One region of the Halomonas qinghailakensis genome, then DNA from elsewhere that is predicted to be linked to it. Evidence: predicted binding sites of a transcription regulator. Region 1 holds the regulator's gene; the other holds the start of a gene.
What was found. Region 1 encodes PhoB, which activates phosphate uptake and scavenging genes when phosphate is short. Its sites were predicted from a motif close to TGTCATANNNNTGTCANA; they were not measured.

Region 1 (16,251 bases):
GTCATTAGTTGGATACCCGGCCTAAACCTGATAGCCCCTATTTTATGGATACTCTTTTCTGCCTGGATCATGGCGATTACTTATTTAGATTATCCCATGGATAACAATAAGATAACTTTTAGAGATATGCGCACACGACTATCGCAACGGTGGTGGCCCAGTCTCACCTACGGCGGATTAATTATGCTAGTGACCTGGATCCCCCTCGCCAACCTGTTCTTGATTCCCGGCGCGGTGGCAGGTGCCGTATTAATGTGGGATGACCATTACCGTGGTACGCGCGACATTACGTCTCATCGCTAATGGCCTATCTGCTATAACGCTAGCCCAACCTATTTGTTACCTTAAGGTTGTTTGGCTTACCTAGTGTTATCAAGATTAAGCATAAGCCTTGTTAAGAAACAAGGCTCCTACAAGGAATACGACCATGCTGACCCGCGCACTCTGGCTAACGGCTCTCCTCTCTAGCAGCGTCTCTTTTGCATCGGCTCACGACGTTCAAACCGACCAGTTAAGGATTGTTCACCCTTTTGCCACACCAACTCCTCCTGGCGTGGTAAACGGTGCCGCTTATCTGGATATTACAGCTCGTACAGAACCCGTCACACTAGTTGGTGCGCAGTCACCTGTGAGTGACAGTGTTGAGCTGCATGACATGCAAATGGATGGCGATATGATGACAATGCGCCATGTCAGCGCCATTGAAATCGCTAAAGATGAAACACTGACGATGCGCCCGGGTGGCGGCTATCACCTGATGTTAATGGGCTTACACCAGCCACTGGTAGAGGGTGAGCGTTTTCCCATTACGTTAGAGTTTGCTCAACAAGACGACATTGAAATAGAGGTTTGGGTACAAGATGCCCAGCAAGGAAGCACAGATGCTGATCACCATCATCAGCATTAATAACCACAGCGTGCCGTTGCCCTGAGCGGTGCCACCATATAAAAGCCCCATAGAAGTGGGGCTTTATTAATAAACACGCGTGCTTTACCTCATAAATTTAGCCGTCACACTGGTTACCAGCGTGTACTGCTCCCCTCTTCACGATTTAGCTCTTCAGCACGATAACCTGATCTAGCTTTAGACTCTTCATCATCTTTGCTATTACGGCTAGAAGGAGAGTAGATCAGCGTATTTTCGTTATCGTTGATTAAATCCTTAGCTGAATAGCTCGCAGGACCCGAGGTATTGCGCGATTCAGGCTGAATAATTTCTTGATTATCAGCGCGTTCCTGATTCAGCTCTATAGAAGATTGCGCAAATGCCATTGGGCTAGTGATTAGACCAAACAACAAACCTACAACAGCTGCTTTTTTAATGAATGATGTCAACAACATACCTAAAACTCCTTGACCACCTACTACATGGAGTAACCGACAGGCTAATAATACGAGATACCTTTTTGTCAGTCACCAAGCACTATATTTGAATATATTAGCTCTAAGCACTCACTATAACTCAGGCATTAACAAGGCAATAGGGTATGAACCCCCTTTCAATTACCAATAAAATGTGAGCTACACACAAAAATTAATCTACGCAAAAAATTAGACCCCACCGAGGTGGGGTCTTGAGCGCTCTTACTGATCGCGATGTGCACTGCTGGCTTCCTATCCATTTGAGGGACTCCAACCTTGGAATTAACCCTAACCAGCGTGATAATCGTCGAATAATTCAATCCTTGAATTTAAGAGCATCCGTGCAATGAAACATCCGTGTTGCTAAATGGCTCATCCATAAGAATAAGAGCTATACTGACTTTAGAAAATATCAGTTACTAAAGTTAATACTAGACGGATAAGTCTTACATGCCACTATTTTCTTCTGGCAATTCTTCCGTGCTGTCATAGCCAGCATCTGAATCACCATGATCCGTTGAGCTTGGCTCCATGTCACTGGCGTTATCGCCTTCGTCATGGGTCAAATCTTGTTTGTCATAGTTACCTGTACCAGTTGTACTTTCGGTTTGGGACTCGACGGGCTGTTCATCTGGAGAAATATTATTCGCTGGGTCTGCTGGCTCTTGAGCGAATGCCGCAGGGCTAGCAACTAGACCGAACGCTACACTTAAAATACCAGCTTTCTTGAGTAGTTCCTTGGACATCATATTCCATCTCCTCGATCGCTGTTCAATACTGCTTAAATGGTAAGAAAGATTGCCTTTCGGCTTACCAATTCCTGTGATGTTCTCTCTTACCCATATACTTGCATTCGTTATGCCAAAAGCCAAAAAAAACAATAATATTTTTAATAAACAAAAACTTAAGGAAAAAAAAGAGGCGCAAGCACAACATAAGTCTTTCGAAATAAGGGGGGCAAACTGGTTAGAAATGGCACATGAGCATTATGTATCCATACTTATATGACAGCATGGCACACTTATACAATATTTGTATTTACAAGCCCTATGTCAGGCTATGCTCGTTTTCAACAACCCGGGAGGAGGGAAAAACACAGCGAAAGAGGGCTCCTTCGCCAGGATGGGATTCAATGTGTAGCAGTGCATCATGTCTTAGTAGTACATGCTTCACAATCGCAAGGCCAAGGCCCGTGCCACCCGTTGCTGTACTACGCCCTTTATCAACACGGTAAAAGCGCTCTGTTAGGCGTGGAATATGAACCGGGTCTATCCCTTCACCGTCATCATCAACGTCAATGCAGGCGCCACCATTCGGTAGCGTTTTCCAGCGAAGCGTTATCTGACTACCTGTTGGGGTATACCGCACAGCGTTAAAGGCAAGGTTAGAAACAGCACTATGCAGCTCTTGTTCGCTACCAATGAGCCGCGCGTCGCTCTCAAGCACAACATGAACACTGTGTTGTTGATTAGAAAGTGCAAGCGCATCGCGGCGGATACTATCGAGTAACGGTCCTACCGCTAGCGGTTGGTGATCCTCTCCCCCTTGATCAATTTCTAACCGCGAAAGTAGCAGCAAATCATTGACCAAATTTTGCATGCGTTTAGTCTGCTCTTCCATCTGGCCAATCCCGCGACCTAACCGCGGCGGCAACTGATCTTTCAGCTCGCCGTAGGTTTCTAAATACCCCGTTAACACTGTAAGCGGGGTACGTAGCTCATGGGAAACGTTCGCCACAAAGTCACGACGCATCTGCTCTAAACGATGGAGGCGGGTAATATCTCGCGCCATTACTAAGCGTTCATCATCGCCATAAAGGGTAATTTGATATTGAAGGATGCGCCGTTCATCGATGGGCGACGTCAAGGTTAGCGGCTCACCGTACTTACACGCGTTAAAATAGCTGATAAATCTTGGGTCACGAAGCAGGTTGGTAATGTGCTGGCCACGGTCATGAGCCGTTTGTAGGCCCAGCATTTCTGTCGCTGCGCTGTTCCACCACTCTAGGTCACCATGCCGGTCCAACATAACCACGCTATCACGCATTGCTTCAGATGATTCCTGAATACGTGCCAACGTCGCGCGTAAGCGGTTCTGGGTAATCCGTTGGCTTTTTTGATAGCGATACAAGCGATCAAATAGCTCACCCCATATCCCGTTCGCTGCAGGGGGTTCATCATGGGGATGAAGCGTTAACCATTTAAATAGCGCACGTAGTTGACGTAAATGGTAGCCAAGACAAACGGTAAGGCCCGCCGCTAGACCGATGCCTGGAACTGCCACCAGCCACCCTAGGAAAAGGCCTAGCATTGCCCACAAAACAAAGCGCCACAGTTCTCGGCTCCACAAACGCACGGTTACACCCGGGCAGAGAAGCGGTATCCAGTGCCACGCACCGTTTGAATAAGGTTTTGGTGGGCTTCCCCGAGGGCCTTGCGTAAACGACGAATGTGGACGTCTACGGTACGCTCTTCAACATACACGTTACCGCCCCACACTTGATCAAGTAACTGGCTACGTGTGTACGCGCGTTCTTGGTGGGTCATAAAGAACTGCAGCAAACGGTACTCTGTCGGCCCCATTTCCAATGCTTTGCCATAAGCGCTCACCCGATGGCTGACAGGGTCTAAAAGCAAGCCATTGATTTCGATAGGATCTTCGACGCCACGAGGCGTAGTACGGCGTAACACTGCTTTTAAGCGCGCTACCAGCTCACGGGGCGAAAAAGGTTTGGTGATATAGTCATCAGCGCCAGCTTCAAGCCCTTGAATCTTATTATCCTCTTCGCCTTTGGCGGTTAGCATGATTATAGGCACTTCTGCTGTCGCTTCTTCACGCTTCAAACGCCTTGCCAGTTCAATACCACTGGTACCGGGCATCATCCAATCCAGCAAAAGTAGATCTGGCTGATGGTCAACCATCATGGCGTGGGCATCCTGGGCGTTATCCGCTTCAAGTACGCGATAGTCAGCCATTTCAAGCGCCACGGCGATCATTTCGCGGATAGGCGCTTCATCATCGACAATCAAAACGGTCTTGGCGGTCATTCCAGGGGCCTCACGGTGTTCAATGAAAACTGGTTCGAAAGAACAGTTCAACAAAACAGTTCAGTGACATGTCAATGACGATAACACCATGACTTGATGACAATTCTATGACAAAGACGATATTTAGCCAGTGATTGGCCACCAACTCAGTACTATTCCTGCAAAAATCAATAAGCCAGACCAGTGATTGTTTAGAAATGCTTGGAAACAGCGGTCACGCTCACGGCCAGCAATTAGCCGCTGTTGGTGGGCAAACGTAGCGGCCATCCCCGTTAACCCAAGCCAGAAAAACCCTCCCAAACCAACGCGTATTCCCACCCATGCAAGTAGCAACAATGTCGCTGCTTGCAGCACACCAATGATAAAGCGGTCAGCACTACCGAACAGCACCGCGGTAGATTTAATGCCAATTTTAAGGTCATCGTCGCGGTCGACCATGGCGTATTGGGTATCGTAAGCCACTGTCCATAAAACGTTCGCACTAAACAACAGCCACGCTTCAAACGGAACGTACCCCAATACTGCACCGAATGCCATGGGGATTGCCCAAGAAAACGCCGCTCCCAAAAACACTTGTGGGAAGTGGGTATACCGCTTCATAAAGGGGTAAATAAACGCTAAAACAACACCGCCGATTGAAAGCAGCACCGTAAACCAGTTGGTCAGCAACACTAAAATGAAAGCGGCGGCAACCAGCGCGATAAACAGTAGCTGCGCTTCGGTTTCACTGATACGCCCAGTGGCTAATGGGCGATGCTTAGTGCGCTTTACATGGCCATCAAAGTGACGGTCAGCGTAATCATTGACCACGCAGCCCGCGGCACGCATCACATACACACCAGCAATAAAAATTAGCAGCACATTACGCTCAGGCACACCATCAGCCGCTATCCAAAGCGCCCATAACGTTGGCCACATCAGTAGCCAGGTGCCAATCGGGCGATCTAAGCGCATTAAATGTAAAAAATCTGCCACTCGGGCCCATCCCGTTGGCCGCAACAGAGAACGATCCATGCTTACCTCTCAAAAAGAATACGCTGGCACTAGCCTAGCGCGAAGGCAGGTCAAGATCATCTGCCATGCTTGATAAAAAGTATTCCTGTACCAATAGCGACAGTCCGCTGTGCTGAAACACTGAGCGCCGCCCCCATACACTGTCTGCCAATAGCGCAGACTGTTCGACGACAAAACGTGGCTGATGGCGGGTAGCGTAAAGCGGTCCACGCACTAGATCGGGCTGTCGAAACAACCAACTGCCTAACGAGCGCTCGCCCAGCCCTTCCAAGCCTTTGCCTTGTAACTGGCTAAGTGGCGCTACCGAGCGCGCAACCACCCAAGGTTTATTTCCCACACACAGTGCCACTTCCCTTAGCCAGGCATAGCGTCGCGGGGCAATGCCCAGCGCCAGCGCTTCATCACGCAGAGGAAACCCAACCGTTTGGCGCAGCAGTTGCACCCGAAACGCCTTGGTGTCGCCTGCGACGGTTAGCCGTGTTGTCAAGGAATCCTTCGAGGCTACCCACTGCCACCACGGGGCGCTCATCCCAGGACGAGCCGCCGCAACGGGTAGCCAATGAGTAAATAGTCGATGAGTAACGAGTTGGTGAGGGACTAGAGAGGCTTGCCGAAAAGTAGGGGCGTTCACCAGGGTCTCCGAGGCGGTCAATACATATAGAGCTAGTGTAACATGGTGACCATACTGGCTTTTGTTCCACCGACTTTTGGTGACTGCATGCCCGCAATCGATAAACAACTACTGTCCAACTCACATTCAGCGCTGATTATTATTGGCACTGGCATGGCGGGGATTGGCCTTGCACGAGCCTTGCGCCGGCAAGGCGATACACGCACCATTACCCTCATCAGCGCGGATAGCGGCGATGATTACAGTAAACCGCTGCTCTCCACCGGCTTTGCGAAGCGCTTAACGCCCGACCAGCTGGCACAGCGCAGCGCCCGCGACGTTGCCGAAGAGCTTAATGCCGAGCTAATTACCCACACCCAGGTCGTACACCTGCATGTGGATAACCAGCGCATAGTACTCAGTAACGGTCATCAGCTTCACTACGATGACCTTGTACTAGCGACTGGCGCGGCGCCACGTACACCCTTTAGCGTGCCGGAAAACGTCGCCAAACGGTGCTTTACGGTGAACGATTTAGACGAGTATCGCCGCTTTTATGATGCCTTGGCGACAGCGCCTGCACGGGTAGCAATTGTGGGGGCTGGCTTGGTGGGCTGTGAATTCGCTAATGACTTATATGCTGGCGGCCATCAAGTCACCCTTATTGCGCCAGAGCGCGCGCCGCTGCCACGTCTACTGCCCGAACCGTTAGGCCAAGCACTGGGTAACGCTTTTCAAGCAGCAGGTATTCAGCTTGCTTTAGGGCGCACCCTACAAACACTGACGCTTAACCCCGACAATGCCCTATCGCTGCACCTTGATAATGGCGACCACTATGTTGCCGACATAGCGTTACTGGCCACCGGCTTAACGCCGCGCAGCGAGCTTGCAGAAGCTGCCGGGCTGGCGGTGTCCCGCAGCGGCATCATGGTTGACCGCCAATTACGCACCTCGCAACCCCACATATTTGCGCTAGGCGATGTGGCTTGCGTTGAGGACGTAAATGCAATGTACGTGCAGCCCTTGCAAGCGTGCATAAAAGCGCTGACATCGACACTTACCGGAAAGCCAACCAGCGTCAGCTTTGGCGCATGGCCTGTGATAGTAAAAACGCCCTTACTACCCGTTGTTGCCTACCCACCTGCAACCACGCCAGCACAGTGGCAAATTGAGGGAGAAGGGAACGAAATGACAGCCATTGCTGAAAATAAAGACGGACGTTTGATTGGATTTGCGTTGACAGGTGGCTGCGTGAGAAGGAAAGTGGAGCTTTCCAGAACGGCCCCTGCGCTGCTAGGCTGATTCTCGCCGCATTTACGGCTAAGCTGAAAAAGCTAACCAGCTGAGCAATGCTGCTAATAACATCGATGAACTTACGCTTGATTTTCACATAGGGAGATACCTTTATGCGCAAACCTGAACTCGCCGCCGCCATTGCTGAAAGCGCTGATCTATCCAAAGACAAAGCAGGTCAAGTGCTCAACGTTATCTTGGACGAAATCACCAATAGCGTGGCCAAAGGTGAAGATGTCGCTCTCATTGGTTTTGGAACGTTTACCGTGCGCGAACGTGCTGCACGTACTGGCAAAAATCCACAAACTGGCGCGCCACTGCAGATTCCTGCCAGCAAAAACGTTGCGTTTAAGCCAGGCAAAGCGCTTAAGGACGCCGTTTCCTAATGAAACTCAAGCTGACGCTGTGGCTACTGAGCTTACTGCTTAAAAGAGCCCTGCGACGCAAACCGCGCTTTAGGGAACAACTTGAGCGAATGCGCGGTCTGGACTGGGGTGTTGCCACGGAAGACCTAAGCATTGCACGGTATTATCGAATGTCACCAAAAGGCATCACTACCGGCAAAGGCTTGCCCGTTGACCTAGACCTTGAGCTTCGTTTCCGCGATCAAGATACCGCGTTAAAAATACTCAAGAAACCTACACAACAGGCCTTTCTCGACGGTATGCTAGCCGGTGAAGTTCGCCTAGTGGGCGACTCTGCTGATATGAACAAGCTACAGAAGCTACTGAAAAATATGTAATAAACAGCCCGCCACCTTAAAGTGGCGGGCTTTTTTCTTCCTTTCTTTTTGTTTACCACTCAGCGTGTAAAGCATTGCCCAACCGGGCGGTGATATAAGCGTGTACCGCCAAGGTGCTGTATTGATGCGGGTTGGGGCGAGTTTGTCCGCCCACTCACCTATAAAGCCGGCTGGGCGGGGAGTGTCAGTAAACGTGAGGGAGAACACTGTCATTGATAACAGCAGGTAAAGACAAGCACAGGCCATTCCCTCTATACTAATTATTAAACTAAAGTCTAAAAAAGAGAACGCTAAGAGCCTCTATGCCGATATCCTTGCCTTTGCGGCGTCTTTGGACCCTAGATAAGTTCGCCTATAGCCTGCGCGTGTTTATCGCGTTCAGTGGGGCGTTGCTATTTAGTGGTTTTGCGGGTGACATCGCGCTGGTGATTCCGCTATTTTTGGGCATTATTGCGAGCGCTCTTTCTGAAACCGATGACAGCTGGCAGGGACGCTTACAAGCACTACTAGTCACCCTTGCTTGCTTTGCTTCAGCCTCGTTTATCGTTCAGTGGCTTTTCCCATGGCCGTGGTTGTTTGCAGTAGGGCTAGCAGTTTCTACCTTCACTTTGATTATGCTGGGTGCCATTGGCCAACGATACGCCACCATTGCCTCGGGCACATTAATCCTATCGATCTATTCGATGATCAACATTGAACAGCACGGTGGCGTTGACGAAGACGTGGCTGCCCGACAATGGCTGTTGCTTGCCGGGGCAGCGTGGTACGGATTTATTTCGATCTTATGGTGCGCCTTTTTTTCGCGTCAACCGGTTAAGCAAAGCATGGCCAGGGTATATAAAGCGCTAGGTGAATTTTTAATATTGAAGTCGGCGCTGTTTGAACCTGTTCGTGGGGTAGACCTGGAAGCCCGTCGTGTGGCACTAGCTCGACAAAACGGCAAGGTGGTCGATGCCCTCAACCAGGCAAAAGAGATGATTTTCCGCCGCTTAGAAGGCCAGCGTGGCAGCCGCAAACTGAACCGCTATCTACAGGTCTATTTTATCGCCCAGGATATTCACGAACGGGCAAGTTCTACTCACTACCCTTATAGCGCACTCACTGAAGCTTTTTTCCACCACGATGTCCTCTTTCGTTGCCAACGACTTTTAGACCAGCAAGGACGAGCCTGCCGACAGCTAGCCAAGTCGCTGCTACTTAACCGCCCCTTTGGTCATGAACAGAGCGAGCAGGCACTCGCCGATCTACGTGCCTCTATCGCCAACCTAAACGAACAGGGAAAAGCAGAATGGCGTCCGCTGATGCATCCACTCAATGCGCTTGCCGACAATCTCACTACCCTGGAAGCGCAGATTGCCAGCGCCCATAACCCAGGCACCAATGATAGCCACCGTGATAGCTCTCTTTATGATCGCTCTCCGTCTAGCGTGCTAGAAGCATGGAAACGTATTCAGCTAAATTTGACGCTGAACTCTCCAACATTTCGCCATGCATTACGCCTATCGATTGCACTATTAGTGGGTTATGGACTGCTCCAGTGGCTCGACCCAGAACAGGGGTTTTGGATTTTGCTAACCACACTATTTGTCTGCCGTCCTAACTTTGCCACCACGCGGCGCTTTCTCTCCCAGCGTATTCTGGGCACCGTGCTTGGCTTAATTGCCGGCTGGGCGTCGATTAGCCTATTCCCCCAGGCCAGCATTCAAAGCATGATTGCAGTGGCAGCGGGAGTCTCATTTTTTGCCAACCGTGAAAAGCATTATGTGATCGCCACCGCCTCTATCACCCTCCTAGTGTTATGTAGCTTCAACCAAGTGGGTGATGGCTTTAATCTGATTTGGCCGCGCCTTTTTGATACCTTGATCGGTTCACTAATTGCAGGGCTGGCAGTATTTTTTATTCTCCCCGATTGGCAAGGCCGCAAACTGTATCGAGAAGCGGCCAATGTGCTCGTCAACCATCGCCGCTATTTGGATGAAATAGTGCATCAGTACGAGGATGGGAAACAAGACGATTTGGCTTACCGGTTAGCCCGCCGCAATGCCCATAATGCCGATGCCGCACTGTCAACGCTGCTTACCAATATGCTCCACGAGCCAGGCCACTACCGTAAACAAGATGCAGACAACGGCCTACGCTTTCTGGTGCTCTCTAATACGCTGCTGAGCCATTTATCTGCCCTCGGTGCCCATCGTCACCAGTTAGCAGACGATGAAGATGATGCCGCCCTCATGCCACTTGCTAAACGTATCAGCAAGCTGATGGGGCAACTCGCAGAACAGCTTGATAAGCGCCAGCCTGTTACTCCGCTGGCCGATCACGTCAACGACCTCCTGGCACAGCTGGAGCAGAATGCCGTTGACGCATTAGATAAGAAAACTCAGGATGAACAAGGCCTAAAGGAAAATGAAAAAGCCGTGGCGCTTTACCGCCCCATACAAAGTCAGCTCCGCCTGATTGCAGCACAGCTAGGCCCACTTGGTGAAGCCGCCAACCGGTTAACTGACGACCCAGTAGAGAATCACTCTAACGCGAGCACCGCTGCTTAGCGCTGCATCACGCCCTACACTTGCCCATAGCGGCCGGCGGCTTCGCCGAGCCAGCGCCGTACTAAGACAGCAGTGACTTCAGCATTGCCTTGAAGCGCCTGAGCAAGGGCGGTGACACGCTCTAGCTGGTCGGCATCACGCTCAAGATCAGCAATTTTCATCTGGGCCAGGCCGGTTTGACGGGTGCCGAGCACTTCCCCAGGGCCACGAATTTCTAAGTCTTTTTCGGCAATACGGAAACCGTCGGTGGTTTCACGCATGACGCCCAGGCGCTCCCGAGAACTTTTTGATAGCGGCGGATGGTAAAGCAATACGCAGAAGCTTTCCGTGCTGCCGCGCCCTACTCGGCCGCGCAGCTGGTGCAGTTGAGAAAGCCCCAGGCGTTCCGGGTTTTCGATAATCATCAGGCTGGCATTGGGTACGTCCACACCCACTTCAATCACCGTGGTGGCTACCAACAGGTCGAGCTCGCCCGTTTTAAAGGCCTCCATCACCTCAACTTTTTCACTGGCCTTCATACGACCGTGAATCAGACCAATCGCGAGTTCAGACAGCGCCTGGGTTAGTTCATCACGGGTGACTTCGGCGGCCTGACACTGCAGCACCTCAGACTCTTCAATCAGCGTACACACCCAATAGGCTTGACGGCCATCGCTACAGGCATTACGGATGCGCTCAACCACTTCAGGCCGCCGCTCGTCAGACACCACCACCGTTTTAACCGGCGTACGCCCTGGCGGCAGCTCATCAATCACCGACACGTCTAAATCAGCATAAGCGCTCATAGCCAGAGTGCGGGGAATTGGCGTCGCGGTCATGATCAGTTGGTGTGGTGTTAGCCCGCCCGCTTCGCCTTTCTCACGCAGTGCTAGGCGCTGATGGACGCCAAAACGGTGCTGCTCATCAATAATCGCCAGCCCCAAACACTGAAAGTGTACGTCGCTTTGGAACAGCGCGTGGGTACCTACCACCATGCGGGCGCGACCATCGGCTATGGCGGCTTTGGCATCTAATCGCGCTTTACCTTTTAGTTTACCTGCCAACCAGGCTACTTCGATGCCCAGAGGTTCAAACCAGGCTTTAAACGCTCGGTAGTGCTGTTCAGCAAGAATTTCCGTTGGTGCCATCATCGCTGCCTGGCAGTTACCCGCCAGGGCTGAAAGCGCTGCCATTGCCGCCACCACGGTCTTCCCTGAACCGACGTCTCCTTGTACTAACCGCAGCATTGGGGCAGGGCGTGAAAGGTCTAGGGTAATTTCTTCCAGCACGCGGCGCTGCGCCCCCGTTAGGGCAAACGGCAGCTGGGCTAAAAAGCGGGCTTGTAGACTGCGGCCTGACGGCAGCGATGGCGCACCATCAGCTTGAATGCGCAGACGCACTTCACGTAGGCTGAGCTGGTGGGCCAATAACTCTTCCAGCGCCAACCGACGTGTGGCGGGGTGAAAGCCATGGGCAAGCTGCTCTAAATCTACATCTGGAGGTGGCTGATGCAGCAGCTGCAGGCTGGCATGCAGCCCAGGCAGGTTAAACCGCTGGCGCAGGTCATCGGGAATCACCTCCGGCAGCGACTCAGGCGAGCGTTGCAGTAGCGCAAGTGCTTGCTGGGTAAGTGCGCGAAGGCGCGTTTGATGCAGCCCTTCCGTAGTAGGATAAATCGGCGTGTAATACTCCTCTACCGGCGTTTCGCTACCGCCGCTTAGCCGATATTCCGGATGATAGATTTCCAGCCCGGTTGCCCCTGCCCGCGCCTCTCCAAACGCGCGCACCGTGACACCAGGACGCATTTGCTGCTGCTGGGCAGGGGAAAAATGAAAAAAACGCAGACTTAAAATACCACTGCCATCACGCAACCTGACTAACAAACTTCTCCGACGCCCTTTCACCACATCGCAGGCAGTAACTTCCCCTTCTACTACCGCCTCACTGCCCGCCCGCAATAAGCCAATAGGCGTTAGCCGTGTGCGATCTTGATAGCGCAGCGGCAAGTGAAACAAGAGGTCGCTAACGCGCTCTACTCCCACTCGCGCTAATTTCAGCGCGAGCGCCTCACCCACGCCTTTTAGCGACGAAACCGGTGCAGAAAGCTCACTCATGAGGATATGCTGGCCTTATGGTCGGGTTGCTGGCATTGGCTGATCGCCTTGGCTAGCGCATCTATCGCTTTTGGCCGAGGGAAGCTTGCTCGCCAAGCAATAGCAACGGTGCGTGATGGAGCGGGTTCAACAAAGGGACGGCTAACCAGCATGGCATTTTCATACTGGTCGGTCCCCAATGCCGACTGAGGAAGCACCGTAATTCCCAGTTTCGAGGCGACCATATGACGAATCGTTTCCAACGAGCCGCCCTCGGCAATCAGCGTATTGTTCGGACTGTTGAGCTTTTGGGTAATCGCTGGGCACGCTTCTAGAATTTGGTCACGGAAACAGTGCCCTTCGCCTAGCAACAACAATCGCTCTTCCAATAAGTCTTCTTTGTAGATCGCCTCACGGCTTACCCAGCGGTGACTAGCGGGCATCAATACTTCAAAGTGTTCATCGTAAATCGGTTTAGTAACCACATCAGTCTCTGTAAAAGGCAGTGCCACGATGATGACGTCTAGCTCGCCACTGCGCAGCTTCGCCCGTAGTGTGCTGGTCATACCCTCCTCAATATACAGCGGCATTTGCGGTGCGGCGTTCGCCAGCGCTGGCACTAAATGCGGGAATAAATAAGGGCCTATCGTATAAATAGCACCAATACGCAGCGGGTTAGCCAGCTGATCTTTGCCGGCATTGGCCATTTCATAAATAAGCCGGCTCTGCTCCAGCACGCGCTGTGCTTGAGCCACAATTTTTTCTCCCAGCGGGGTGACTTGCACGGTCGATTTCGAACGCTCGAACAGCGGCGTATCGAGCTCGTCCTCCAGCTTTTTCACTGCCACCGAGAGCGTTGGCTGAGAAACATGGCAGCGTTCAGCAGCGCGACCAAAGTGACGCTCTTGGGCAAGGGTTACGATATAGCGTAGTTCTGTTAAAGTCATAGCGGTGCCAGAGGCATCCTCTCGTTGCAGCTCGTTACAGGTAATCGTGATAGCGAGATGGAAAAGGACAAACAAACCCTATTGAAGATGGCACATCTCATAGGGACTTTGTATCTGATAGGGAATATTAATCAACAGGAGTGCGCAAGATGAAGCTAACGGTATTGATTATTGGCTGCGGGGATATTGGCATAACGTTAGGACGCGAGCTACTCAGTGAAGGGCATCGTGTCATCGGCGTGCGCCGCCAAGTCGAAACGTTAAAGGACACCGGCATTGAGCCGTTAGCACTGGATCTCAACGATCTTGAGAGTGCTGATGCCAATGCATTGCCCCATGCTGATTATGTTGTTTACACCGTTAGCGCTGACCGTTTCGAAGAAAGCGCATACCAAAGCGCCTACCCAGACGGTTTAAAGCGTGTGCTTGGCGTACTCGAACAGCACAAAACACCGCCAAGACGTATCTTCTTTGTCTCCTCAACCAGTGTCTACGGACAACAGGAAGGCGAAGTCGTTAGCGAAGATAGTCCAACAGAATCAACCAGTTTTTCTGGTAAATTGATGTGTGATGCTGAACAGGCACTCATTACGCATCCGTTACCCGGTACAGTAGTGCGTTTTTCCGGCATTTATGGCCCTGGCCGAGACCGTCTCATTCACCAAGTTGCGGAAGGTCGCATTGCCGCAGTTACGCCGGTTAGCTACTCTAACCGCATTCACCGTGATGACTGCACCGGTATTTTGGCGCACTTAATCCGCTGTCAGGAAAAAGGTATGCCGCTAGCAGAGCTTTATTTAGGCAGTGACTGCGAGCCCGTCACCCTGCATAACGTGATGGCCTGGCTAGCCAAGCAGCTAAATGTCGAATCTACCGATACCATGCAATCACCACTGCGCCGCCGAACCAGCAAGCGCTGCGATAACAGCCGTATTCGTGAAATGGGCTACCAGTTCCGCTACCCGACTTACAAAGAAGGCTACGCACAGGTGTTAAAAGAAGGTGGTTTCTTGGCGCCACAAAAAGCCTAACTGCTCTTTCACTAACTTATTTTTCGCTAACTTACTTTTCACTAACGTAAATTTTCTAACTTACTTGGCGCTAACTTATTCAACCTTATTTAGCGCCTCACTATTCTCATTCATACCCACCTCAAAAAAGAGCGAGCACGTAATTAAACAGTGCTCGCTCGTATGGCTGGCAACGTTAAGCCCGATGACTTAGTCGCCGATTACCATTACCGCTTCTGCTTCCACTTGGCTGCCTTTAGGCAGCGCTTTCACGCCAACGGCTGCGCGAGCAGGGAAAGGCGGTGAGAAAAACTCTTCCATTACCTTATTAACGATCGCAAAATTATCCAGATCAACAAGGTATAAGTTGAGCTTAACAATATCACCAAGCGAGCCAGCTGCTTCTTCACAAACCGCCTGCAAGTTAGTAAATACTTGACGCGCTTGCGCCTCAAAGTCGTCAGAGATAATGTCCATTGTCTCTGGATTCAGTGGGATCTGGCCCGAAAGATACACCGTATTGCCAGCCTTAATCGCCTGTGAATAAGGGCCGATTGCAGCGGGGGCTTTTTCAGTGTTAATAACCGCTTTATTGCTCATGAGATAGCACTCTCCTGTCGTGTTTAACGTATTTTTAGATGTATGTTATAGATATAGTGATAGTTTTAAATATTAATTCTTATGGCCCGCCATAGCAGTCGCTGCCAGCCCAACGCCAGCAGCCTACTCACGGGTGTTTAATTGCTCATTCTGGTTATTTTGCCAACATTAGGAAGGTTGCGAATACGCTTAATAATGCGCGCAAGATGCACGCGGCCTTTGACGGATAAGGTTAAATTAACAATTGAAAGCCGAGCATCTCGCTCTTCAATACCTATACGTTCGATATTTGCGTCGGCATCGGTCACCACGCCAGCCAGCTCGGCCACCAGCCCACGACGGCTCTCAACTTCAATGCGTAGTGCGACCGGAAAGTCTTCATCTATCGTGTCCGACCATTCAAGCGCAAATAGCTTCTCGGGGTCGTTCTTACGTTCACCAAGATTTTTACACTCGCTGCGATGGACGACTAGCCCTTTACCTACTGACAAATGGCCAACCACGGGGTCACCCGGTAAGGGATGACAGCATCGGGCAAAGGTAATTACCATACCTTCACTGCCACTGATCACTACCGCTTTGTCACTATCCGTGCTGAGGATATAGTCAAAATTACTACCATGAGCAGCATCGACTAAACGACGCGCTGCCACATGAGCCATCCGGTTTCCCAATCCAACTGATTCAAGCAACGCGTCTAATGAGGCAGCATCAAGTTCTTTAAGAGCTTTAGCAAATACGCTTTCATCGAGTTCTTCCAGGCTGGTCTCAAAGGGGGCAAGTGCTTTGTTCAATAAACGCCGCCCTAACGTAATCGCTTCAGCCTGCTGCTGGTGTTTTAAAGCATGGCGTATCGCAGAACGCGCTTTAGCCGTGGTAACAAAATTAAGCCACGCTACGTTAGGCCGCGCTCCAGGAGCGGTGATAATTTCCAGCGTTTGACCACTTTCAAGACGCGTAGACAGCGGTGCCAAGTGGCGATCAATACGGCAAGCAATACAGTTG
Region 2 (16,251 bases), 660 kb from region 1:
GAACAAGACTTAGACCTGAAAGCATTTGGCGTTGAATTTGATGTCTACTTCCTTGAGTCATCGTTGTATCAAGATGGCAAAGTTGAAGCGACCGTCGAAAAGCTCGTTGCTAATGGCCATACCTACGAAGAAGATGGCGCTATGTGGCTGCGCACGACTGCCTTTGGCGATGACAAAGACCGAGTAATGCGTAAACGGGAAGGAGGCTATACCTATTTCTTGCCGGATGTGGCCTACCACCTGAATAAGTGGCAGCGCGGCTTTAAAACCGTGATTAATGAGCAGGGTGCTGACCACCACTCCACGGTTACTCGTGTTCGTGCAGGCTTGCAGGCACTGGAAGTTGGCATTCCAAAAGGCTGGCCCGACTATGTCCTCCACCAAATGGTCATGGTGACCCGCTCAGGCGTAGAGGTAAAACTGTCCAAACGTGCTGGCAGCTATGTCACCGTGCGCGACCTGATTGATGAAGTTGGCCGTGATGCTACCCGCTTCTTCCTGGCGGCCCGCCGAGCGGATTCACAGCTCACGTTTGATATTGACCTGGCTCGCTCGCAATCGAACGATAACCCGGTTTATTACATCCAATACGCCCATGCACGGGTATCTAGCATGCTGCGTAAAGCCGAAGATGCAGGCCAGCCCTTCAACCACGGTGTTGCTCTAGCTAATCTTGCGTTGCTTGATAGCGACCAGGAAAAGGCCGTGCTTAACCGCTTGGCACGCTACCCAGAAGTGGTTGAGAATGCTGCCAAAAATCGCGAACCGCAGCAGGTTGCTCAGTACTTATTGGATCTTTCAGGGGATTTCCACACCTGCTACAACGCCGTTAAGGTCATGGTCGAAGATGACACTCTGCGCAACACACGCTTAGCCCTTGGTTTAGCAACCAAGCAGGTGCTACGCAATGGGCTGGACCTTATGGGGGTTAGCGCCCCAGAGGAGATGTAAGCGATGGCGAGCCCTAAAGAAAAGCCTAACCGCCGAGGTGCAACCACTCAGCGTAAAGCCAGCAAACGCTCAGGGGGTGGCGGTTTCAAAATTCCCGGCTGGCTTTGGGGGATAGCAGGCGTAGCAGCAGGCTTTTTTCTGGCACAGCATCAACATGGCACGGCCCCCTGGCAAGCGCAGGAAGACACACCCCAAGCAACGGTGTTACCCAAGCCTGCCGATAGCGATGAACGTAGTGCAGCGCGCCAAACAGAGAGCGTTACCGAACCGGCTATGCCCACGTTTGAGTTTTACACGCTGCTGCCAGATACGGAGGTTATTGCTCCAGGTGTGTCGCTACCATCAACTGTAAACCGTCCTGAAGCGGCAGCACAGCAGGCTCAAACGGCCTCAAGTAATGACGACACGGCAACCAGCGAAACAACGACTAGCAACGCCAGTGCGCGTCAAAACGATGATCCTATCGCACAGGTTATTGCCGCTAACATGCGCCCTGAAGAGCAAGTGGCTGCGGCTCAGCAAGCAACGGCTAGCCCCTCTAGCACACCTAACCGCTATATGCTGCAGGCTGCCTCATTTCGGGAATTAAGCGATGCCGAGCAGCTGCGCAGTCGTCTACGCAATTTAAGTCTGCTTGCCCAGGTTAGCGAAGTGAAGGCCAACGGCGATACCTGGCACCGCGTTCAAGTAGGCCCTTATGAAGACACCCGTGAGTTAAATCGCGCCCAGGATTTGATGAGTACACAAGGTATTGAGCCTCTACTGATCCAATTACAGAACTAGCCAATCCAAAGAACTAGCCTATCCACAGAGCTGCGTTAGCTACCTGTAACGCTAAACAAATAACGACAGGCAACTCTAAACAACGGCTAGGCGGGCTTTTATTTTCATAAACACCGTTTAAAAAACACTTTATCTGAAGGCTTTACTTAGCGGGCGGTTGATTTTTTATCAGCCGCCCGCATTTTGTTGTGAATCGCCTTTTTTGCGGTCGCGTGACGTGACCGATCAGTCATCGGGAGCTTATGCCTCCCCCAAGGAGTTATCTCCATGACCACTATTGTATCCGTACGCCGTGGTAACCACGTTGTTCTGGCAGGCGACGGCCAAGTATCGCTGGGCAACACCGTAATGAAAGGAAATGCCAGTAAAGTACGTCGTCTTTACCGTGGCAAGGTGCTAGCAGGCTTTGCTGGCGGCACCGCCGACGCCTTCACGCTATTTGAGCGATTTGAAGCGCAGCTCGAAAAATACCAAGGGCACTTAACCAAAGCCGCCGTTGAGTTGGCAAAAGACTGGCGTACCGACCGAGCGTTACGCCGCCTGGAAGCACTACTGGCCGTAGCTGACCACAGCGCCTCACTGATTATTACCGGTAACGGTGATGTGGTTGAGCCTGAGCGCGGCATTATTGCGATTGGCTCTGGCGGCAACTTTGCCCAGGCAAGCGCCCGTGCGTTGCTGGAAAACACTGAGCTTTCTGCGCGTGAAATTACTGAAAAGTCACTCGAAATCGCCGGCGACATCTGCGTGTTTACCAATCACCACGTGACGCTCGAAGAGCTGAACATCAACGACCGTTGAGGCCCCTTTTTATGACCCAGATGACCCCCCGCGAAATCGTCCATGCCCTGGATCAATACATTATTGGCCAGCAGGATGCCAAACGCGCCGTCGCTATTGCCCTGCGCAACCGTTGGCGCCGCATGCAGTTAAACGATGAGCTACGCCCGGAAGTGACGCCAAAAAATATTCTGATGATTGGCCCTACCGGCGTGGGTAAAACGGAAATTGCTCGTCGCCTTGCCAAACTGGCCAGAGCACCCTTCATCAAGGTCGAAGCCACTAAATTTACTGAAGTGGGCTATGTGGGCCGCGATGTTGAGTCGATTATTCGCGATTTGATGGAAGCTGCGATCAAAATGGTTCGCGAGCACGCTAAGGAAGAAGTTGGCCATCGCGCTGAGGATGCCGCTGAAGACCGCGTTCTAGATGCATTACTGCCGCCGCCCCGTGGCCAGGAAGATAAGCCTCGGGAAGATAGTGGTACGCGTCAAACCTTCCGCAAGAAGCTGCGAGAAGGCCAGCTGGATGATAAAGAGATCGACATTGAAGTCTCTTCACATGGGCAAGGCATCGACATAATGACGCCGCCTGGCATGGAAGAGATGACCAGCCAACTACAGAGTCTGTTCTCTAACATGGGTCAACAAAAGCGTGAGCAGCGCCGCGTGACCGTTAAAGAAGCGCTGGTGTTACTACGCGACGAAGAAGCTAGCAAACTGGTCAATGAAGAAGAGATCAAAGCTCGTGCTGTCGAAGCCGTCGAGCAGCACGGCATTGTGTTCTTGGATGAGATCGATAAAGTTGCCAAGGGTAGCGGTCAGTCCAGTGGCGGTGAAGTCTCTCGTGAAGGCGTGCAGCGTGACCTGCTGCCGCTGATCGAAGGTTCTACCGTCTCGACCAAATACGGCATGGTCAAAACAGACCATATTCTATTTATCGCTTCCGGTGCCTTCCACCTGTCGCGTCCCTCGGACCTTATTCCTGAACTACAGGGACGCTTGCCGATCCGTGTAGAGCTAGACGCGCTGACACCTGGCGACTTCAAGCGCATCCTCACTGAGCCATCAGCGTCACTTACAAAACAGTATCAAGCGCTGCTGGCCACTGAAGGACTAGATATTGAGTTCACCCCTGACGGTATCGAGCGCATTGCCGAAATTTCCTGGCAGGTGAACGAAGGCACTGAGAATATTGGTGCTCGCCGTCTACACACCGTGCTGGAACGGTTGCTAGAAGAGGCCTCGTTTAAAGGTGGCGATATGGATAGCCCGCTGGTCATTGATGCCGATTACGTCAATGCCCAACTGGGTGAGCTAGCAGTAGACGAAGACCTATCGCGCTATATTTTGTAAACGCGCTTATATCGGTATAGTCCGCAGCAGCTTGCCCGCTTTTTACACACGCAAATGCTGCTGTTCAGGCTACGCTGCGGCTAACGTTGCGCACGAGAACAACACCCCTGTTGCTCGTGCTTGATCGACGTCCTGTCGATCAAACGTTAGCCGTGGCGCTTGCCTTCACGCATTCGCTAAAGCGTAAATAGTCGGTCAACCCGTTTTAGCTCAATATCGTAAAAGGTGACGTCATCAATGAACGCTCCTATTTCTACGAATGCCCCCACCCCAACGCGGGTTCACTACCATAAACAGGCTCGCGAGCTAGAGCTTGGCTACGCAAACGGCGAAAGCTTTCGGCTGCCGGTTGAGTTTTTGCGAGTTTACTCACCGTCAGCGGAAGTACGTGGCCATGGTGGCGACACCGCCGTATTGCAGGTAGGTAAAAAAGATGTCGGCCTGCAAAACATTACCCAAGCCGGTAATTATGCGCTGAAGCTGCATTTTGACGATGGCCATGATAGCGGCCTGTATAGCTGGAACTATCTGTACGATTTAGCCCAGCACCAATCAGACTACTGGCAAAACTACCTGCAACGTTTAGAAGAGGCAGGGGCTTCCCGCGAGCCCGCCAGTATTCAATTCAAACAGCTGTGACCCTGCGACTCAGGTGAAGCGCAGACAAATCAGGGGTGAGAAGGCTACAATGTCGCTAACCATTTATTGCGACGACCTTTTGGTCGATTATTACCGCCTCGAACTCGGGAGCTAAAGCCCCATGAGCCCCACAGAAAAACGCACCACCCATTTTGGCTATCAAGAAGTGTCAGTTGACGAAAAAGCCTCTCGCGTCGCTGATGTGTTTCATTCGGTAGCTGCCCGCTACGACATCATGAACGACTTGATGTCGATGGGTATTCACCGTGTTTGGAAACGCCTTGCTATTGAGCGCGCAGGCGTTCGCCCTGGCCACCATGTCCTCGATATTGCTGGCGGCACCGGCGATTTAACGCTCAAGTTCTCCCGCCTCGTCGGCCCTCGGGGCAAAGTCGTGTTGGCCGATATTAATGCCTCCATGCTCAGAGTAGGCCGCGACAAGCTGATGGACAATGGCGTTGGGGGCAACGTTGAGTATGTGCAAGCCAACGCGGAATGCCTGCCATTTCCCGATAATAGTTTTGATTGCATCACCATTGCTTTCGGCCTGCGTAACGTCACCGATAAAGATGCTGCTCTGCGCTCAATGACACGGGTACTAAAACCGGGCGGGCGCTTACTGGTACTTGAATTTTCCAAGCCCAACAATGCGTTACTATCGAAAGCTTACGATGAGTACTCATTCCGCTTGCTACCCAAAATGGGCGAGCTAGTGGCTGGCGATGGTGAGAGCTACCGCTATCTTGCCGAGTCGATTCGCATGCACCCCGATCAGGAAACCTTGAAGGCCATGATGGAGAGTGCCGGCCTGGACCGGGTGGAGTACACCAACCTGACCGGCGGTATTGTTGCCCTTCATCGTGGCATTAAATTATGACGTCAATGACTAAGAGGTCAGCATGCTAGTCACCCCGACCCTATTGCTGGCCGGATGTGAACGCACGTTGAATGCCCTGCTTGCCCGCGACCCAGCTGCGCCTGGGCGACTTGCGGCGTTAGCGGGTAGTCGACTATTGGTCAGGCTAGAAAAGCCTCATCTCCAGTTGGTGCTCCACTATCATCACGCTGGCATTGATCTGCTACGCGGTGATGATCTAGACGAAACCGATGTTGATGCCATCGTTGAGCTTACCCCAGAAACACTCTCTGAATGGCTCAGCGGTGCTTCTGTCGAGCGACTGATGTTTGATGGCAAGCTTTCCGTACGCGGTCGCATCCATCTACTGGAAGCCACCCGAGACCTGCTATTTGACTTGGATATTGACTGGGAAAGCGAGCTAGCGCGCTGGCTAGGCGATATGCCCGCCCATTCACTGGCCGAAGGCATCCGCCGCGCCGCTCGTTGGGGGCTAAGAGCAAAAGACGAACTGCTGCAAGACGTTTCTGAGTATGTCTTTGAAGAAGCGCGTTTGCTCCCTGGTCGTCAGCAGCGCGATGTGCTGCGTGACCATTTAACGGAGCTTGAGATCGCGACCGACCGTCTTGAAGCAAGACTTAACCGTCTGCATAAGCGCTTGACGCAGTTGACGGCCGACCCGTCACTAAATAAGCAGTTACACTCTGAGGAGCCGCACTGATGAGCCTGCGGTTATTGAAGATTTCTTGGATAGTGGCTCGCCATCGTTTAGATACGCTGATCCCCGCTGAACGGCTTCCGCTCTGGATGCGTATCTTAATGAACTTTTCACCTTTTAAGCTTTTTCCGGTGGGGCAGCGTAGTCGCGGCGAGCGATTGCGCCTAGCTTTAGAAGCGCTTGGGCCGATTTTTATTAAATTTGGCCAAATGCTCTCGACCCGTCGAGACCTATTGCCTGAAGACATCGCCGATGAATTAAAACGCCTGCAAGATCAAGTGCCGCCCTTCCCCGGCGAGTTAGCCGCCGCACGGGTTGAAAAGGAACTTGAAATGTCACTCGCCGAGGCATTTGCCGCCTTTGATCGCACCCCCCTCGCCTCTGCATCGATTGCCCAGGTGCATGCAGCCACGTTACATAGCGGTGAAGACGTGGTCGTCAAAATTATTCGCCCAGGCATTGACCGCATTATGCGACAGGATATGGCGCTGATGTATCAAATTGCCAAGCTGCTGGGTAAAGTACCGGACGCCAAACGCCTACGCCCGGTTGAGGTCATCCGCGATTACGAAGCCACTTTGTTTGACGAACTTGATCTCTATAAAGAAGCGGCCAATACATCGCAGCTCAAGCGTAATTTCAAAGAGTCACCACTACTGTTCGTACCAACGATTTACTGGCCTTACACTCGTCGCCACGTCATGGTACAAGAACGCATTCGCGGCGTGCCTGTGGCCGACCTAGACACGCTTATTGCCCGAGGCACCAACCTCAAAAAGCTAGCTGAACGCGGCGTTGAAATCTTCTTCACTCAGGTCTTCCGCGACAACTTTTTCCATGCCGACATGCACCCCGGTAACATCTTTGTTAACTGCGATGACCCTGAAGACCCACAGTACATTGCGATTGATTGCGGTATTGTGGGCAGCCTTACCCGCGAAGATCAGGACTACCTGGCGCGTAACTTGCTGGCGTTCTTCCATCAGGATTATTACGAAGTAGCCGCGCTGCATATCGAGTCTGGCTGGGTCGGTGAAAACACTCGTGCCAACGAGTTTGCAGCCGCAATCCGTACTGTGTGCGAGCCAATACTTGAAAAGCCGCTTAAAGATATTTCGTTTGGGCAGGTGCTGTTAGGGCTGTTTCAAACCGCACGGCGATTCAATATGGAAGTACAGCCACAGCTAGTTTTATTGCAAAAAACGCTGCTTAACATCGAAGGGCTGGGCCGCCAACTTTACCCCGACCTAGACTTGTGGAGTACTGCTAAGCCCTATCTTGAAAAGTGGATGAAAGAGCGCGCAGGTATTGGTGGCTTGTGGGAGTCGCTTAAACGCCAAGCACCAGAGCTTTCTCACCAATTGCCTGAACTGCCGGTATTAGCCCATCAGGCTCTGAGCCGTATGGAACACGAGCACCGTCAGCGCCATCAACAGGTAAGCTCTATTAGCGCGGTTCAACAGCAATTGACGCGCCAACAAAAACGTCATTACCGTTTACGCCTCGGCTTGATTTTGATTGCCATTGCCCTGGCTTGGCAGCCGCTTATCGGATGGGCAGCGACTCAAGAGTGGCCCGTATTAGCGGCGGCGGGCGTAGGCTTACTGTTGTTATTGTGGCAATAACAAAGGCTTAGCGATAATGATAAACATCATAGCGCCGAAAATGCTGTGCCAATTGATAAAAGGATGTTTATGACTGATCCTACCCAAAGCACATATGTGCTAGATGCACTCGCCGAGGTCTTAAAGCAGCGCCGCCATGCTGATGCAGAAGATTCTTATGTTGCCTCCTTGCATCACAAGGGTTTGAACAAGATACTCGAAAAGGTTGGCGAAGAAGCAACCGAAACGGTGCTGGCTGCTAAAGATGCCGAACACGGTAATGATCAACAGCGTCAAGCGTTGATCGCTGAAACCGCCGACCTGTGGTTTCATAGCTTGGTGATGCTGTCGCACCTTGATCTTGATCATCAATGCGTTTTAGATGAGCTAGCACGGCGGTTTGGTATTTCTGGCCATGATGAAAAAGCGTCCCGTACACAACGTTAACCTGTCCCAATGAGGAAATGCATATGTTAGGTGGTATCAGTATTTGGCAGTTGCTGATTGTTCTGGGCATTATCATCCTGATTTTCGGCACCAAGAAACTGCGTAATGTGGGCACCGACTTAGGTGGTGCAGTCAAAGGCTTTAAAAAAGCAATCAACGAAGAAGAGAAAGATGCTGACAAAAAAGATGCCGACCAACCTCAGGCAAAGGTAAGCCACGAAGAGGCTGGTAACACCTACGATGTTCAAGCAGAAGAGAAACGTGCAGCCGAAGGGCGACCCACAGAACGTAACGAAGAGCGCAAATAACCCATGCTGGATATCGGCTTTCTTGAACTAATGCTGATTGGAATCGTCGGGCTTCTGGTGCTTGGCCCGGAACGCCTGCCAAGAGCCGCTCGCACAGCAGGCATGTGGATCGGTAAAATCAAGCGAACGGTATCCGGCATGCAGCGCGAAATTAGCGCCCAGCTGGAAGCAGAAGAGTTACGTCAAAAACTCAACGAGCAGCAAAAAAAGCTCGATGACAGCCTGAAGAAAGCCAAACAGGATGTTGAGGGCATTGTCGAACCGTCCGCTTCTGCTGCAAAACCTTCTTCACACTCTACGTCGTCTGACAGCCAAAATGATACCGAACAGCGGGTTGCTAACGCCAGCGCACGTCTAGACGATGCTTTGCAGACGGTACGTGAAGAAGCGCCAGCCGCGTCTACATCGACATCTTCATCACCCGCCACCTCAACGCCCCACCAAGCTACTTCCGATGAGCTACGTGCGGTCAATGCGAGTAACGAAGCGTCTAGCCAGGCTAATTTCCAGGCGGATGTTAACAAGACAGATAGTAAAAACACAGATTGTAAAAAGGCAGATATTAAAAAGGATAGTAATCACCAATGAGCATGTCTGGCGATTCACATGAACCGCGTAATGAACAAGCCCAAGCGCCTCTTATTGAGCACTTAATCGAACTACGTACGCGGCTAATGAAAGCAGTCGTAGTCATATTAGTCGTGTTCCTTGGTCTTTACGCCTTTGCCAATGATATCTATAGCTTTGTGGCTGAGCCCTTAATGGCACTTTTGCCGGAAGGCTCACAGATGATCGCTACCGAGGTAGCCTCGCCTTTCTTGGCACCCTTTAAGCTCACCTTGGTAGTGGCCGTCTTTATCGCTATTCCCTTTGTGCTACATCAGGCATGGGCCTTTGTGGCACCAGGGCTGTACGATAACGAGAAAGCACTGGCGATTCCTATTTTAGTTTCAAGCATAGCGCTGTTTTACGCAGGTGCGGCCTTTGCTTATTATGTGGTCTTTCCGCTGTTATTTGAGTTTTTCACCCAGACCGGGCCGGAAGACGTTGCCGTAATGACCGACATTAACCAGTACCTTAACTTTGTACTGAAGCTGTTTTTCGCCTTTGGCGTTGCCTTTGAAATCCCCATCGCAACGTTTCTGCTGATACTGTCTGGCGCGACCACGGTCGAAAGCCTTTCCAAAAAGCGCCCCTACATTATTTTAGGTTGTTTCGTGGTGGGCATGCTGCTTACCCCTCCCGATATTATTTCTCAAAGTCTGTTAGCCATACCGATGTATCTACTTTATGAAGTGGGCCTACTGTTTGGCAGATTGGTACGCCGTAAGGCAAAGGCAGATGACGCTGAGGAACAAGAGACCTAAAAGCACTATTAAAGATACACTGCTCAAAAAAAGCCTCTGCCATTGAAAAATGACAGAGGCTTTTTGCTCTTCATACGAGAGGCTTTTTGCCCTTCATACGCATAGTTCGGTTACCTAGAGAGCACTAGCCCATCATTTCATCCATGCGGTCTACCAACTTAAAAATACCTGTGGCGGCCTCGCTGATACGGGTGGCAAGCATATAAGCAGGCGTTGTGACTACCCGGTGCTCATGATCCACCACGATCTCTTCAACGCCGCAGCTACGATGCAGGCCACCCATCGCACTAATAGCACCTGAGACACCCGGATCATGGCCAACAGTAACGGCCACACCCTCGCCCAAAAGGCGTGGCACCAGAACCGGTGCAATACACATCAGACCAATGGGCTTTGCCTCTTCTTTAAAACCTATCAGTGCTTCTTTTACGCTCTCAAGTACCTGCATGTTGTCACCCTGATCGGCAAAATCAGACAGGTTTTTAGCGACACCAAACCCACCAGGCACAATAACCGCATCAAAGTCGTTAGCGTCTAGCTCAGTAATTGGACTAATATCACCACGAGCAAGGCGCGCTGACTCCTGCAGCACATTTCGCTGTTCACCATCTACAGGCTCTTGAGTTATATGGTTAATCACATGGTGCTGAGCGACATCCGGCGCAAAGCAACGATAGCCAATCCCCAACTGATCAAGGCGCAGCAGCGTTAACGTTGTTTCGTAGATTTCAGAGCCATCAAAAACGCCGCAGCCTGCTAATACGATTGCTACCTGTTTTGTCATACTTATCTCCTTATTGTAGCGCTTATTATCGCGGTTAAATCGTCGCCGCTTTGCGTCGCCGAGCAGCTCACTTTAGTCAGTCTATAAAGCCACTACAAGCCAGCTATCACAAGCTCGCTTTCGCTGTAGTACAAGACTGATATACTCACATTAAGCCTTTTAGGGCATCCACTTTGTGACTGTTTGGAGAACGCCGTTGAACACCTCTGCCCCCCGCCACTTCCCTGCTACACGACTACGCCGTATGCGACGTGACGATTTCTCCCGTCGCTTAATGCAAGAGTCAACATTAACGCCCAATGATTTGATTTTGCCGGTTTTCGTACTCGAAGGCGAAAATCAGCGTGAAGCGGTTGCCTCTATGCCTGGTGTTGAGCGTCTTTCCATCGATCTGTTGATTGAGCAAGCACGGGAAGCTTATGCGCTCGGCATTCCCGCTTTAGCTCTATTCCCTGTTATCGGTGCAGAGCAAAAAAGCGAGTTGGCAGAAGAGGCTTATAACTCCAGCGGCCTTGTACAGCGCAGCGTGCGGGCGCTAAAAGAAGCGCTCCCTGAGCTTGGCATTATTACCGATGTGGCTCTTGATCCGTATACCAGCCACGGCCAGGACGGCATTCTTGATGAGCATGGCTATGTGCAAAACGATCGTACGGTAGACACGCTGCTCAAACAGGCGCTCTCTCATGCCGAAGCAGGTGCCGATGTAGTAGCGCCTTCCGATATGATGGACGGTCGTATCGGTGCCATTCGCCAAGTGCTAGAGCAGGAACACCTGCATAATGTGCGCATTATGGCGTATAGCGCCAAGTATGCCTCTAAATATTATGGCCCCTTCCGCGACGCCGTGGGCTCTGCCGCCAACCTTGGCAAAGCGGATAAACGCACTTACCAAATGGATCCTGCCAATAGCGATGAAGCGCTGCATGAAGTCGCTATGGATATCGCCGAGGGTGCCGATATGGTGATGGTGAAACCCGGCATGCCTTACTTAGATATTGTACGTCGTGTAAAAAGCGAACTTCAGGTACCTACGTTCGCTTACCAAGTGAGCGGCGAATACGCAATGCATCGCGCCGCTTTCGATAATGGCTGGCTTGAGGCTGAACCAGTGATTCTTGAATCACTAATGTGCTTCAAACGAGCAGGAGCCGACGGCATCTTGACGTATTTTGCGTTAGAAGCTGCACGCTTGTTACAACGATAAAATAACGTCTTACGCTTTAAAGATGACAAACAGGTGACACCTATTTGTCATCTTTTCCCGGCATACTCCCATTAACAATAGTTATCAACGATAGTTATTAACAAGAGCTATCAGGCTATGATGGGTATGAACCACCACCGGGGGCAACCATGGACGATCAGTCAATAGATTCCACTCCAGCAGTTTCAAACGAGCCCACCAGTGGCGAAGGTGATATTTTACCATTGCGCATTAATCGTACGCCTACTGGCGTTCACGCCAGAGAATCGCACTCAGAAGCTGACTTGGATGACCCTCAGCTTTATTTCAATCGTGAACTGTCCCATCTGCAGTTCAATATTCGCGTACTTGAACAAGCACTTGATGATGCGCATCCGCTACTCAATCGGCTGATGTTTTTGCTGATATTTTCATCCAACATGGATGAGTTTTTTGAGATCAGGGTTGCTGGGCTTAAACACCAAATGGCACTAGGTGACGATACCACTGCCGCCGATGGTCGCTTGCCTAAAGCTTTACTAGCTGAAATTTCCGAAATCGCGCATCAGCAAATTGCACGTCAATACCAGATATTAAATGATATTTTGCTGCCTGCCTTAGAAGCGCAAGGCCTACGTTTCCGTCGTCGCGATCAGTGGACCGACGAACAAAAAGCCTGGGTACATGCGTTCTTTGATAATGAAATCATGCCGGTGATCAGCCCTATCGGCCTAGATCCTTCGCACCCATTCCCACGGCTAGTTAATAAAAGCCTCAACTTCATTGTTGAACTAGAAGGAAAGGATGCCTTTGGTCGCGCTGGTGGCATGGCAATCCTTCCTGCGCCTCGCTCGCTGCCTCGCTTAATGGCGTTACCAAAGGAGCTGTGCGCTGAAGGTTTTTCTGAGTATATTTTCTTATCGTCGATGATTCACGCCCATGCCGAGGAACTATTCCCCGGTATGCGTGTGCGCGGTTGTTATCAGTTCCGGCTGACCCGCAATGCCGATATGACCGTCGACCCCGAAGAAGTCTCAGATCTGGCATCTGCGTTACGTGGCGAACTATTGGCGCGTCGCTATGGTAGTGGCGTAAGGCTTGAGGTTGCCGACAATTGCCCAGATGACTTAACCAGCTTTTTATTACGTCAGTTTGAATTAGAAAATAGCGATTTATACCGTGTCCAAGGGCCGGTGAATTTGACTCGCATGATGGCTGTATTGGGCGATGTCGACCGCCCAGAGCTACTTTACCGCCCTTATTCGCCTAGCGTGCCAAAAGCACTGAAAGGCGGCAGCCTGTTTAGTGCGATTGCCAAAAGCGATATTTTGCTCCACCACCCGTTCCAGTCCTTTTCGCCTATCGAAGATTTACTGCGCGAAGCCGCCCGCGACCCCGACGTACTGGCCATCAAGCAGACGTTGTATCGCACTGGTGCTGATTCAACAATAGTCAGCGCGCTAGTCGATGCCGCTAGCCAAGGTAAAGAAGTTACCGTAGTTATTGAGCTACGGGCACGGTTTGATGAGGCGGATAATCTACAGCTAGCATCGCGCTTGCAAGAAGCTGGCGCCATTGTGATTTACGGCATTATGGCCTATAAAACCCACGCTAAAATGCTGCATATTGTGCGGCGTGAGAAAGGCGAACTGCGCCACTACGCACATTTAGGCACTGGCAACTACCACTCTAAGACCGCAAAACTGTATACCGATTACAGCCTACTGACCGCCAATAAAGCGCTATGCGCCGATGTACATAAAGTCTTCCAGCAGCTTTCTGGCATGGGCCGCGCGCGTAAGATTGATACGCTGTTGCACGCGCCCTTTACACTTCACGAGCGCTTAGTCGAAATGATTGATCGTGAAGCTCAGGTGGCGCTTAGGGGTAAGCGTGGGCATATTATTATTAAGTGCAATTCACTCACCGAACCCAAGCTTATCAAGGCGCTATATCGTGCATCTCAAGCAGGCGTCGAGTGTGACCTGATTATTCGTGGTATGTGTTGTTTGAAACCCGGTGTTGAGGGTATATCAGATAATATTCGCGTAAGGTCGATTATTGGTCGTTTTTTAGAACATACCCGCGTTTTCCACTTTCACAACGACGGCAAATCAGAGACCTGGTGCTCAAGCGCTGATTTTATGTCACGCAATATGTTTCATCGCGTAGAAACCTGCTTTCCGCTGCTGGATAAAAAGCTGGCCACGCGGGTGCGTAAAGACTTGGAGACCTATCTAGTCGATAATTGCCAAAGTTGGCTGCTTAAAAGCGATGGCAGTTATCAGCTACAAGACCCTGGCAATGGTGACGCGATTAGTGCCCAGGAAACGCTGCTCTATGCCTATGCCTCAAAAAGCTAGCCATCACCGCTAGATACACAATAAGCCCCGTTGCCTGTTGCAGCGGGGCTTAATTAAATGGCAATTAGCTATGTAGTCAGAATTAGCTTTTGGCACCCATACTTACTTATCTAGCGGATGATCGGTTAATGCTGGTTCTACCACGTTACGCTTATCGTCTTTACGCATAACGCTCACGCAGTTGATTTGCAGCTTCCACCATATTAGCCAATGCAGGCTCCACTTCTGCCCAGCCACGGGTTTTCAGACCACAATCAGGGTTTACCCATAGCCGCTCAGCAGGAATTTTTTCCAGCGCTTTTTCCATCAACGCCACCATCCATGCGACATCTGGAATATTGGGCGTATGGATATCATAAACTCCTGGCCCAATTTCGTTCGGGTAAGCAAAATCCTGGAAAGCGTCCAGCAGTTCCATATCGGAACGTGAGGTTTCAATGGTGATCACATCCGCGTCTAGCGCGGCGATGGCCCCAATGATGTCGTTAAACTCCGAGTAGCACATATGCGTATGAATTTGGGTGCTGTCTGCAACGCCTGCAGCGCTTAGCTGGAAGCTTTCTACTGCCCAATCCAAATAGGATTGCCACTCGTTCTGCCGCAGCGGTAAGCCTTCACGTAGCGCGGGCTCGTCAATTTGAATGATCTGAATACCCGCTTTTTCCAAATCGACAACTTCGTCACGCAGTGCCAGCGCAATCTGACGGCAGGTGGTTGCGCGGGGCTGATCATTACGCACAAACGACCATTGTAAAATCGTCACAGGCCCTGTCAGCATGCCTTTCATGGGTTTTTCGGTGAGCGATTGAGCGTATTCACTCCAGCAAACGGTCATTGGTTTGGGGCGAGAAACGTCACCGAAAATAATCGGCGGTTTTACGCAGCGGGAGCCATAGCTTTGCACCCAGCCAAAGCGCGTAAAAGCAAAGCCATCAAGTTGTTCACCAAAGTACTCCACCATGTCGTTGCGCTCGGCTTCACCGTGAACGGGCACATCTAGACCAAGCGCTTCCTGGCGCTCAACGACATATGCGACCTCTTCGCGCATACGCGCTTCGTAATCTGCCTGGCTCAGCTCACCGGCTTTAAATGCCCGACGGGCGGCGCGTATTTCACCTGTTTGCGGAAAAGAGCCAATGGTGGTGGTGGGAAACAGTGGCAGTGCAAGCGCTCGACGCTGAGACACGCTGCGCTGGGCATAAGGCGACTGACGCTGACTATCTTGAGCCGTTATCGCCGACAAACGGCCACTCACGGCAGGCTGATGAATGCGACGCGATTCCCGGCGCGTATCCAAGGCACGCGTTGCCTCACTCACCCGCTGTTCATCAACCGGTGTGGCTCGGTTATCAATCAGCCGGGTAAGAGTCACTACTTCATCCAGTTTTTGACGCGCAAATGCCAACCAGCTGGTTAGTTCACTATCCAGTTCAGTTTCTTGAACCAAGTCTACCGGCACATGCAACAATGAGCAGCTGGGTGCCAGCCATAGTCGCTGCCCTAAACGTACTTTTAGGGGCAGCAGACGCTCTCTTAGGGCCGCCAAATCAGCACGCCAAATATTACGCCCATCCACCAAGCCAATCGAAAGCACTTGATGAGGGCTTAAACGATCAACCACGCTCTCTACCTGTTCGGCTGCACGCACAGCATCAATATGCAATCCCGCTACTGGCAGGCGTGTCGTAAGCGAAAGGTTATCACCTAACCCACCAAAGTAAGTGGCAACAAGCAATTTTAGCGGGGCGGATTGTAGGCGATGATAAGCACGCTCGTAAGCCTGTTGCCACGCTAAGGGCAGGTCTTGCACCAAAGCAGGCTCGTCTAGCTGCACCCACTCAATGCCTTGTGTCGCTAAGCGTGAAAGAACTTCGCTGTATACATCCAGTACACTATCCAACAAGCTCAGCCGATCGAACTCACCACCTTTGGCTTTACCCAACCACAGCCAAGTGAGCGGGCCAGTCAGCGTCACTTTCGGCGTAAAACCTGCCTGTAAGGCCTCATTAACTTCGTTGAATAAGCGGTCAGATGCTAAAGTAAACGCCTGCCCATCATGCAATTCAGGGACTAGGTAATGGTAATTAGTGTCAAAATACTTAGTCATTTCACA

Region 2: the regulator PhoB is predicted to act here: its motif matches at 11,818-11,835, upstream of ppk1 (polyphosphate kinase 1).

The regions. Positions count from the first base shown of each region.
Region 1 covers NZ_CP096973.1:1,697,978-1,714,228, reverse strand. Annotated here, with positions in the region: gene cysZ (sulfate transporter CysZ) at 1-303, shown strand, start outside; gene M0220_RS08090 (copper chaperone PCu(A)C) at 428-907, shown strand; gene M0220_RS08085 (hypothetical protein) at 1,021-1,341, opposite strand; gene M0220_RS08080 (hypothetical protein) at 1,809-2,111, opposite strand; gene phoR (phosphate regulon sensor histidine kinase PhoR) at 2,410-3,717, opposite strand; gene phoB (phosphate regulon transcriptional regulator PhoB) at 3,720-4,409, opposite strand; gene ubiA (4-hydroxybenzoate octaprenyltransferase) at 4,533-5,423, opposite strand; gene M0220_RS08060 (chorismate--pyruvate lyase family protein) at 5,458-6,054, opposite strand; gene M0220_RS08055 (NAD(P)/FAD-dependent oxidoreductase) at 6,142-7,335, shown strand; gene M0220_RS08050 (HU family DNA-binding protein) at 7,440-7,712, shown strand; gene M0220_RS08045 (hypothetical protein) at 7,712-8,068, shown strand; gene yccS (YccS family putative transporter) at 8,371-10,617, shown strand; gene recG (ATP-dependent DNA helicase RecG) at 10,632-12,710, opposite strand; gene M0220_RS08030 (hydrogen peroxide-inducible genes activator) at 12,707-13,636, opposite strand; gene M0220_RS08025 (SDR family oxidoreductase) at 13,786-14,667, shown strand; gene M0220_RS08020 (RidA family protein) at 14,857-15,246, opposite strand; gene M0220_RS08015 (RelA/SpoT family protein) at 15,384-16,251, opposite strand, start outside.
Region 2 covers NZ_CP096973.1:1,042,316-1,058,566, forward strand. Annotated here, with positions in the region: gene argS (arginine--tRNA ligase) at 1-951, shown strand, start outside; gene M0220_RS04850 (SPOR domain-containing protein) at 955-1,734, shown strand; gene hslV (ATP-dependent protease subunit HslV) at 2,002-2,535, shown strand; gene hslU (ATP-dependent protease ATPase subunit HslU) at 2,547-3,869, shown strand; gene M0220_RS04865 (gamma-butyrobetaine hydroxylase-like domain-containing protein) at 4,107-4,508, shown strand; gene ubiE (bifunctional demethylmenaquinone methyltransferase/2-methoxy-6-polyprenyl-1,4-benzoquinol methylase UbiE) at 4,630-5,385, shown strand; gene M0220_RS04875 (ubiquinone biosynthesis accessory factor UbiJ) at 5,408-6,085, shown strand; gene ubiB (ubiquinone biosynthesis regulatory protein kinase UbiB) at 6,085-7,707, shown strand; gene M0220_RS04885 (phosphoribosyl-ATP diphosphatase) at 7,777-8,133, shown strand; gene tatA (Sec-independent protein translocase subunit TatA) at 8,157-8,441, shown strand; gene tatB (Sec-independent protein translocase protein TatB) at 8,445-9,029, shown strand; gene tatC (twin-arginine translocase subunit TatC) at 9,026-9,808, shown strand; gene elbB (isoprenoid biosynthesis glyoxalase ElbB) at 9,933-10,592, opposite strand; gene hemB (porphobilinogen synthase) at 10,789-11,796, shown strand; gene ppk1 (polyphosphate kinase 1) at 11,946-14,138, shown strand; gene metE (5-methyltetrahydropteroyltriglutamate--homocysteine S-methyltransferase) at 14,299-16,251, opposite strand, start outside.